Regions from separate parts of the Streptomyces sp. NPDC051555 genome, predicted to be linked through region 3. Evidence: riboswitches for the same ligand, from Rfam matches in the RefSeq annotation. Region 3 holds a riboswitch; each other region holds the start of a gene.
What was found. Region 3 has a riboswitch for cobalamin ahead of ACIBEA_RS39520 (DUF4430 domain-containing protein). Riboswitches for the same ligand answer to the same signal wherever they lie in the genome.
Positions count from the first base shown of each region.

Region 1 (3,247 bases), on a different contig from region 3:
GGGCGAGCGTGAGGGCGAGGGTCAGGGTGAGGGCGGGCGCGGCGAAGGAGGGCCACAGACGGCGCATGGCGGAACCTCCTCGGGCGTGGGGCCACCTCCCACCATCCCCCTCGGCGCCCGGCCCCGCCACCTGCGACGCTCCCCGCCGGGGCCGGGGAGCGCCCCGGGAGCGGCCGCTGATCCCGTCCGATGACCACATGCTGGAAACGATTGGATCATCCGCGTGCCGCGTGCGAAGCTAAGGCCATCGAAGGGGCGTAGCTCAGTTGGTAGAGCGTTGGTCTCCAAAACCAAATGTCGTAGGTTCGAGTCCTGCCGCCCCTGCAAGGAAAACCCCCCGAAGCCCGGGGTGAACGCGCCGCGTTCACCCCGGGCTTCGGGCGTTCGGGTGGTCCACGGGGCGTTCGGATCAGACGTTGGGGACCTGGAGAAGGTCCCAGGTGGTGCGGCCGGGGGGCCAGCTGGCGGCGGTACCGGTGAAGCCGCACGTGCGCTGCCACGCCTCGTAGCTGGTCTTGTCACCGGGTCCGATGACGTCCTTGTCGCGGCTCGACTCGTACCGGTCGCACCCGACGGCGACCAGGCGGTCGTGCATGGCCGAGACGATCGGCGAGCGGCGGCCCGTGGTGAACCAGGCCGCGCCCGGGAACGGCTCGAAGGTGGGCGCGGTGACGGGTGGTGCCCAGCGCCAGGCGGTGATGGCGCTCCCGCCGCGGGGGTCCTGGGGATCGGCGGTCGGCGGGCACTCGCCGTCCGGGTAGCGGGGGGCGAAGTAACCGGTGACGTAGCTGCTGCGGCGGGGGTTGGAGTGCGACCAGACGCCGTTGCCCTGCCCGTGGTCCACGGCCCCGGCCCGGATGGAGTTGCCGCCCTTGGTGTACACGGTGTCCGCGTCGAAGCCGGTGACCATCTCGGTGTGCGCGCCGTTGCCGAAGTTCACCCAGGCGCCGGCGCTGGGGTACGCGGACCACTGGCCGCGGCGCTGCGCCCAGTCGCTGAACGCCGAGACGTTGTCGACTTTGGGCACGATCGCGTCGAGACCGGCGTCGTGGTAGGTGCACCAGTCGAAGATGACGCACCACGCGACTCCGTCCTCGCCGAACTCGCGTCCCCAACGCGTGTAGTTGTCCCAGCCGACGGTGCTGTTCCAGCCTTCGTAGATCTGCTCGGGTACGGACATCAGGTGGTCGGTGAGCTGCCGCCACTGGGGTGAGGTGCTCATGGGGATCCTCCAGGTGTGACGGGGTGTGACCGGGGCGGTGGGAATTCGGGGAGCGCCTCGGACGGCGCGGGTCGTCCGGTAGCGTCGCGGCGGGCGGGCGGGCGGGCAGCCGGCAGCCGGACGGGGCCCGCCCGAGTGAGGTATCAGGAGCTGTTGATCTCCCAAGTGGTCCCCCCGAATGTGGCGGCCGATGCGTCCCTGAGCTGCTGTATCGATTCAGCTCCTTCTCGTGGCCACCAGCGGCGCCGCGATCCGGGGCAACGGCAATGCGGCCGGGCCCGGTCGGCGGCCCACGGGGCTCCGCGGGCGGCGCGGGCGGTCGGGCGCCGGCACCAGGGCGCGGATGGTCTGGCAGAATTGTCCGGGTTACCCCCGGGCGGCGCGTACCAGGAAACCGGTGTGAAACCGGTACGGTCCCGCCACTGTGACCGGGCCCTCGCGGGTCCGGGAGTCAGACACTGACGTGCCGCCTCTTCCTTTCGACTTCCTTTCGACCAGGGGACGAGGATCCCCCGGAGAGGCTCCGCCATGTCGCGTTTCCGCGCCGCCCTGCGCGCGCTCACCCCGCTCGCCCCCCTGACCCTCCTGATACCGCTCGTCGCGTGCGGCGCCGCCGAGGAGGGAGCGACGGGCGAGGGTGCGGCGCGGCCGACGTCCGGCGCCGCGGGGTTCCCGTACACGGTGACCAACTGCGGTGTGACCACGACGTACCGGGAACCGCCCCGGCGCGCCGTCGCCATGAACCAGCACGCCACCGAGGTGCTGCTCGCCCTCGGCCTCGGCGACCGGATGGCCGGCACCGCCTACATCGACGACGCCGTCCTGCCCGCGTACCGGCCCGCCTACGACAAGATCAAGGTGTTGGCGAAGGAGTACCCGTCGAAGGAGCTGCTCCTCGGCGCCAACCCCGACTTCGTCTACGGGGGTTACTCCAGCGCCTTCGACAAGTCCCAGGGGCGCGACCGCGAGACGCTGGGGAAGAGCGGTATCAACACCCGTCTCAGCGTGGAGTACTGCACCCAGGGCCCCGTCCGATTCGAGCAGTTGAAGACCGAGATCACCGAGGTGGCCCGTACCTTCGGGGTGCCCGACCGGGGCGCGCGGCTGATCGAGGACGAGCAGCGCCGCATCGACGCCGTCGCGGCACGCGTGAAGGACACGACGCGCCCGACCGTCTTCGTCTACGACTCCGGGGAGACGGCGGCCTTCACCTCGGGCGGCAACGGCATCGGCAACGAGATCGTCTCGCTGGCGGGCGGGACGAACGCCTTCGCCGACCTGAAGGACACCTTCGGCGACGTGTCCTGGGAGAAGGTCATCGAGCGCAAGCCCGACATCGTGCTGATCTACGACTACGGCGGGACCGGCGTCGAAGCCAAGAAGCAGCGCCTGTTGAACGACCCGGCCCTCGCCCAGGTTCCCGCGATCAGGGACCGGCGGTTCGTGGTCCTGCCGCTGTCCTCGGCCGTCCTCGGGGTGCGCGTCGCCGACGCCGTCGAATCCCTCGCCGGTCAGCTGCACCCCGACGCCCGGTGAGGGCGGACCGCCGCCGCACCCCGCTCGTCCTCGTCCTCCTCGCCCTCGCGCTCGCCGCCTGCGCGGTGGCGGGCCTGGCCCTGGGGCCGGTGCGGATCGCTCCCGGCCAGGTGCTGGGGATCGTGGCGGACGGACCGCGCCCCGGTGCCTTCGCCTCCATCGTGTGGGACGTCCGGATGCCGCGCGTGCTGCTGGCGGCCGTGGTCGGAGCCGGACTGGCCGTGACGGGGGCCGTGTTGCAGGCCCTCGTGCGCAATCAGCTCGCCGACCCGTTCCTGCTCGGCGCGTCCTCCGGGGCCTCTGCGGGCGCGGTGGCCGTCATCGTGCTCGGCCTCGGAGCGGGCGTCGCGACCAGCGTCACGCTGCCCCTGGCCGCGTTCGTCGGATCGCTCGGCGCGTTGGTCACCGTGTACGCCCTGGCCCGGCGCGGCGGGACCATGACCACCGGGCGGCTGATCCTCGCCGGGGTCGCCGTCCAGTACATCCTGT
Region 1 is NZ_JBITDP010000001.1:524,219-527,465, forward strand. It holds gene ACIBEA_RS02215 (DUF4352 domain-containing protein) at 1-67, opposite strand, end outside; tRNA gene ACIBEA_RS02220 (tRNA-Trp) at 252-324, shown strand; gene ACIBEA_RS02225 (peptidoglycan-binding protein) at 410-1,222, opposite strand; cobalamin riboswitch at 1,569-1,704, shown strand; gene ACIBEA_RS02230 (ABC transporter substrate-binding protein) at 1,751-2,758, shown strand; gene ACIBEA_RS02235 (FecCD family ABC transporter permease) at 2,722-3,247, shown strand, end outside.
Region 1: another riboswitch for cobalamin. It lies ahead of ACIBEA_RS02230 (ABC transporter substrate-binding protein); the one in region 3 lies ahead of ACIBEA_RS39520 (DUF4430 domain-containing protein).

Region 2 (3,247 bases), on a different contig from region 3:
AACGGAGCCGGCGCGGCCAACGCGTCGAACGCGGCCGTCGCCAGCATCCTCGGCAGCGGGGTGGGCGGCAGCAACCTCGGCAACTCCTCCACCGCACAGCAGGTCGCCACCGGTTCCGGAGCGTCGAACCAGAACAACACGGCCCAGTCGAACGGCTCCGGCTTCACCGCCATCGGGCAGTCCAACACGCACGAGTCCGTGGTCTTCAACCCGGTCCCGTAAGGCGCACGACCGCTCCCGGGGCCCGGTCCGCATCGGCGGGCCGGGCCCCGGCCCGTGCGCCGCGTGCAACCGCGAGGCCGTATGGCGTGTCTTCCACGATGACACTACTGTCCCCACATCCGAAGAATCGGGGGACGTCATGCTGGACCACCTCATACGCTCCGTCCGCAACTCCGTCCACTCGCTGCGGCGCCGTACGCGCCCCGGCTCCGTCCACCGGCGGCGGCTGGCGGCCGTCACCGCCGGGTTGCTCCTCACCGCCGGACTCGGCCTCGCCGTACCGGCCTCCGCCTCCGCCACCCAGACCCCGCTCGTGACCAATGCCCGCTGGGGCGGGCACTGCACCTACGACCGGATCGTCATCGACCTCCAGGGCTACGTCCCCGGGGTCACCGTCACTCCCGTCTCCGAGCTCGTCTACGACGGCTCCGGCAAGCCCGTCCCGCTCGCCGGGACGTACTTCCTGGAGATCCGCCTGCACCCGGCCCAGGCGCACGACGACGCCGGGCACTCCGTCTACACCGGCCCCAGGCTCCAGAAGATCTACCTCAGCAAGCTCAAGGGCCTCGCCTTCACCGGCGACTTCGAGGGGTACGTCACCTTCGGCGCCGCCTTCGACACCGCACCGCAGTTCACCACCTCCACGCTCCACAACCCGGAGCGCTTCGTGGTCGACATCGCCCACCCGAACGTCTGCTGAGACGGCTGGGTGCCGCGCGCACCTGTACGACGGCGCCGCCGACGGCCCGTTGCCCCTGGTCAGGTAGGGTCAACGGGCCTTGGTGTACGGGAAACCGGTGGGAAACCGGTGCGGCCCTCGCCACTGTGAACGGGAAGTCCGGCGCCATCCCCGCGGGGAGCCACTGGACCGGGCGGGAGACCGCCCGGGCCGGGAAGGCGGCGCCGCGGCATCAGCACCCGTGAGCCAGGAGACCGACCGGGGTGCGTTGTTCCATCCACGAGGTGCTGGAGAGGTCTCCCTACACATGCATATAGCCGAGGGGTTTCTACCCCCTTTGCACGCGGCCGCCTGGGGCGTCGCGTCCGCCCCCTTCGTCGTCCACGGAGTGCGCGCCCTGACCCGCGAGGTCAAGGCGCATCCCGAGAGCACCCTGCTGCTCGGGGCGTCCGGTGCGTTCACTTTCGTCCTGTCCGCCCTGAAGATCCCTTCGGTGACCGGCAGTTGCTCGCACCCCACCGGGACGGGGCTCGGTGCGATCCTGTTCCGCCCGCCGATCATGGCGGTGCTGGGCACGATCACCCTGTTGTTCCAGGCCCTGCTGCTGGCCCACGGCGGGCTGACCACGCTCGGCGCGAACGTCTTCTCGATGGCGATCGCGGGCCCCTGGGCCGGGTACGCCGTCTACCGCCTGCTCAAGCGGTTCGACGCGCCCCTGATGGTCTCGGTCTTCTGCGGCGCCTTCTTCGCCGACCTGATCACCTACTGCGTGACCAGCGTGCAGCTCGCACTGGCCTTCCCCGACCCGGCGTCCGGCTTCGCGGGCTCGCTCGCGAAGTTCGGCGGGATCTTCGCCGTCACCCAGATCCCGCTGGCGGTCAGCGAGGGCCTGCTCACCGTGCTCGTGATGCGGCTGCTGATGCAGTCGAGCAAGTCGGACCTGGTGCGGCTCGGCGTGGCCAAGCTGACCGGCGCCCGCACCACCGCGCGCCACGAGCAGGGGACGGCCGTCCGATGACCAGGAACGCGAAGATCAACACCCTGCTGCTGCTCCTGGTGGCGGCGCTGGCGGTGCTCCCGATCGCCCTGGGCCTCGGCGAGGGCAAGGAGGAGCCGTTCGCCGGCGCCGACGCGCAGGCGGAGACGGCGATCACGGAACTCAGGCCGGACTACGAGCCGTGGTTCTCCCCGCTGTACGAACCCCCCTCCGGGGAGGTCGAGTCGGCGCTCTTCGCCCTCCAGGCGGCGCTCGGCGCGGGCGTGCTCGCCTACTACTTCGGGGTGCGCCGCGGGCGCCGTCAGGGCGAGAGCGCCGTCGCGGCCGGCGCGGGCCACGGGGACGACCAGAGCTCCCGGGGCGCGTGAGGCGGTGCTGCCCATCGACGCCGCGGCGCACAGCAGCCGCTGGCGCCGCCGACACCCCCTGGAGAAGGCCCTGCTGGGGCTCGGGCTGACCGTCACCGCGGTCTGCCTGCCGCCCTGGCCCGGCGGACCACTGGTGGCCGCCACCACCCTCGCCGTGCTGCTCGGCCCGGCGGGGGTGCCCCCGCGGCAGTTGTGGCGGGCCTTCCGGATCCCGCTCGGGTTCTGCTTCACCGGGGCGGCTCCCCTGCTGCTCGCGGTGGGCGGCCCGGCGGGGCTGGTCTCCCTGGCCCCGGACGGCCCGCGGCACGCCGTCGAGCTGCTGCTGCGCACGTCGGCGGCCTCGCTCGGCGTGCTCCTGTTCGCCTTCACCACCCCGGTCTCGGACGTGCTGCCCCGGCTGGTGCGGGCCGGGGTGCCGGCGCCCGTCGTCGACGTGGCGCTGGTGATGTACCGGATCGGCTTCCTGCTGCTGGACTCCCTCGCCCAGGTCCGCCGGGCCCAGGCCGCCCGGCTGGGGCACAGCGGCCGGGCGGCCGCGTGGCGGTCCGTGGCGGGGCTGGCCGCGACCGCCTTCGTCCGCGCCTTCGACCGCGCGTCCCGGCTCCAGAGCGGGCTGGCGGGGCGCGGCTACGACGGCACGCTGCGGGTGCTCGTACCGCAGTCCTCCCCGTCCTGGCGGTTCCTGACCGCGTCGGGAGCCCTGCTCGCCGCGCTGGTCGCCGTCACCCTCGCTTCGAAGGGCTTCGTCTCGTGAACGTACCCGTGGAACCCGAACCGCTCGTCCGGCTGGCGGGCGCGGGCTACGCCTACGAGGACGGGCCCGCCGTGCTGTCCGGCGTGGACTTCCCGATCGCCCCGGGCCGGGCCCTGGCCCTGCTGGGCCGCAACGGCAGCGGCAAGACCACGCTGATGCGCCTGCTCAGCGGGGGGCTGCGCCCCGACGCGGGCGAGCTGCACCTGGACGGGGCGGTGGTCTCGTAC
Region 2 is NZ_JBITDP010000009.1:259,657-262,903, reverse strand. It holds gene ACIBEA_RS20845 (hypothetical protein) at 1-222, shown strand, start outside; gene ACIBEA_RS20840 (hypothetical protein) at 362-922, shown strand; cobalamin riboswitch at 962-1,179, shown strand; gene ACIBEA_RS20835 (energy-coupling factor ABC transporter permease) at 1,209-1,919, shown strand; gene ACIBEA_RS20830 (energy-coupling factor ABC transporter substrate-binding protein) at 1,916-2,266, shown strand; gene cbiQ (cobalt ECF transporter T component CbiQ) at 2,271-3,020, shown strand; gene ACIBEA_RS20820 (energy-coupling factor ABC transporter ATP-binding protein) at 3,017-3,247, shown strand, end outside.
Region 2: another riboswitch for cobalamin. It lies ahead of ACIBEA_RS20835 (energy-coupling factor ABC transporter permease); the one in region 3 lies ahead of ACIBEA_RS39520 (DUF4430 domain-containing protein).

Region 3 (3,247 bases):
CTCCGACAGCGGCAGGGGGGTCCAGCCCGCGAGCCGCCCCAGCTCCACCACGGGCGGCGCGACCGTCGACGTACGGAAGACCTCGGCGGGCCGCCCGGACACCACGGTCCCGTCCCCGGGGAGGTGGATCACCCGGTCCGCGTACTGCGCGACCCGCTCCAGCCGGTGCTCGGAGAGCAGCACCGTCATCCGCAGCTCGCGCACCAGCCGGGTGACGACCGCCAGCACCTCCTCGGCCCCCGCCGGGTCGAGGGCCGAGGTCGGCTCGTCCAGCACCAGCACCCGGGGGTGCGCGGTCAGGACGGAGCCGATGGCCACGCGCTGCTGCTGGCCGCCGGAGAGCTCGTGCAGCGGCCGGTGGCGCAGCCCGGTCAGGTCCAGCAGGGCGAGGGTCTCCTCGATCCGCGCGCGCCGCACGGCCGTCTCCACGGAGAGCTGTCCCATCGCGTAGGCCAGCTCCTCCTCGACGGTGTCGGTGACGAAGCCGTCGAGCGGATCCTGGCCCACCACACCGACCAGGTCCACGAGTTCACGCGGTGGATGCTCGGCCGTGTCCCGACCGCCGACGGTCACCCGGCCGTACAGGGTGCCGCCGGTGAAGTGCGGCACGAGTCCGTTGACCGTACCCAGCAGCGTCGACTTGCCGACGCCGGTGCGCCCGACGACCAGGCACAACTCGCCTTCCTCGACGGTCAGATTCACGTCCCGCAGCACGGATCGGGGCGCGTCGTCGTACTTCACACTGACGTTCTCGAAGCTGATCACGGGGATTCCTTGGCGGTGCGGACCAACTCTGGGGCTACAGAGGTCGGTTGAGGTAGCTCGGATGGTAACCGACACCCTTGACGGGGAGTACCCGCCGAAGCACACGCGTCCCGCGCCGAAGGAATCCCCGCGGCCGGCCGCTAGAAGGAGGTCCAGGTGAAGGCGACCTCGTCGCCCGTCTTGATCTTGAACTGGCAGCCGCCGACCGGGGTGGAGACGCCGTTCACCGAGATGTTCCAGTACGCCGCGCCCCCGCCGGAGACGTTCTTGACGGTGTCCACCGAGAAGTCGTCGAACGACGCGTACCAGGTGCCGTCCCAGCCGAAGTGGCGCTGGCGGGCCGCGTCATCGAGGGCGGCGGTGGGCGTGGGGACCGGGCTCGGGTTCTGCGCGCCGTTGGTGCCGTCGCACTTGTGGGTGCCGCCGGTCGCGGTCGTCACCTCGTGCCCCTTGGTCAGCACCAGGCCCTTGAAGAGGTTGCCGTCGGGGCCCTGCACGGTGAGCCGGACCAGGACCGGGGCGTTGGTGCGGGCGGCGGTCGTGTGGGCGACGGCCGGGGCGGCGGCCGTCAGTGCCAGCCCGAGGGCGGCGGCGGTGACGGCGGTACGGCGTATGAGCGTGCTGCGCATGGCGGGATGCCTTTCTTCGCGCTGTAGTCCATGACAGTGGAAGCATTCGGCGTGCCGTGGCAGGTGCTCCGACTCGCGGCCCGCCGCCCCAAGGGGCGGCGGGCCGCACACGGTTGCAGGTCAGCGCCGGATTCGCACCGGCTTCCCCTGGTCACGCACGCATGAAGTTGTGGATCGCACTGCCGCCGGGATCCGGTCACCCGGGCCCGGACGGCCGTGCACGGTCATCATAGGGGCACCTCGGGTCAGGACGAGGGGCTCACCTGCACGGTGGTCAGCGCCCCGCCCGACGCCTCCTTGACCACCGCGATCCGGGTCCCGGTGTCCGGCACCTTCACCCCGACCTGCGGCAGTTCGGCGTTCCAGTAGCTGCCGTGCCGGTCGTCGAAGACGGGCACGCCCGGCCGCGCGGGCACCACCAGCGGCGCCCCCGCCTTGTGCAGCACGATCCGGTCGCTCGGCCGCAGGGAGAACGTCGCGTCGAAGGTCTGCGCCCGCGCGTTGACGAGCGACCCGTCCGTGAACCGCAGCGCCCCGGGCCGGGCGTCGACCGGCAGCAGCAGGCCCCCGCCGGGATGCGCCTTGGTGGTGTTGTCGCTGTACGCGGTGTCCCACAGCCAGATCAACACGCCCTGTTGGTAGGGGTAGAACTCCACCGAGTCGTCGCCCTGCCCGAAGTTGTACGGTCCCGTTCTGAGGTACTCGCCGAAGCCGGTGTAGCGCCGGTTCTCCACCACGTAGGCGCGCGGGTGCTGCTCGGTTCCGTAACGACCCTCGGTGCGCGACCACTTGATCGCCGTCCAGCCGTTCGCCCCCTGCTCCGCACCGTCGCGCAGCAGCTCGCGGCCGTCCGCGGTGATCCGCAGGTCGTCGAAGGCCACGCCCTTGCCGTGGGTGTTGCTGTCCGAGGTCACCCGCAGTCGCAGCGAGACGTTTTTGCCCGCGTACGCGCCCAACGGCACGCCGAGTTCGGCCCAGCCGCCAGAGGTGCCGGAGATCCCCTTCGCGGGGATGGCGGCGCCGCCGACCGTGCCGGGCAGCGCCGCCCAGGTGGTCCCGCCGTCGGTGGAGGCCTCCACGGTCAGGAAGTCGAAGTCCTGCTCCACGTCGTACCAGACCCGGGCGTCGAGCCGGGCCGGGGCGCCGGCCGCGAGAGCGGTGAGGTCGACGGAGCGCGTGAGCGTGTTGTCCATGAAGTCGCCGGTGCCGCTCCACCACTGCGCCGCGCCCTCGTAGGGATCGGCCAGCTCGGTGCGGGTCACCGAGGGTGGCAGGTGCACCAACAGGGCTTGTGGATCGTCGGTGTTGTAGCCGGAGACGCCGAGCACCGCCTTGGTCCTGCGGCCCGCGTCGGCCTCGGTGTATTCGAGCCAGCCCAACTGGAGCTTGCTCCAGGCGTCCAGGTCGCCGGGGAAGGCGCCGGTGGTGCCCCGGCCCTTGCCGAGGTAGGAGGCCGAGGACATCAGCGACCAGAAGTTGACGCTGTTGTCCCCGTCCGAGCTGTAGAGGTCGGGCAGGCCCAGGTCGTGGCCGAACTCGTGGGCGAAGAGCCCGACACCGCTGTTCTCGCCGCCGGTCAGGTAGTCGCCCGCCCAGATCCCGGTGTCGCCGACCGGCGTGCCGCCCGCCTTGTTGCCCGCGGGGCCCGCCGTACCGGCCTGGTCGTAGTACGCGAACCAGCGGTGTGCCCAGACGGCGTCCTTGCCCTGGGCGCCGCCGCCCCAGGTCTGGTCCTTGCCGGCGTGCACGATGACGAGGTGGTCGAGGTAGCCGTCCGGCTCGTTGAAGTTGCCGTCGTGGTCGGCGTCGTAGCGGTCCCACACGTCGTACTCGGCCAGCTGGGCCTTGATCTG
Region 3 is NZ_JBITDP010000034.1:44,228-47,474, forward strand. It holds gene ACIBEA_RS39515 (ABC transporter ATP-binding protein) at 1-765, opposite strand, end outside; gene ACIBEA_RS39520 (DUF4430 domain-containing protein) at 906-1,394, opposite strand; cobalamin riboswitch at 1,435-1,588, opposite strand; gene ACIBEA_RS39525 (immune inhibitor A domain-containing protein) at 1,640-3,247, opposite strand, start outside.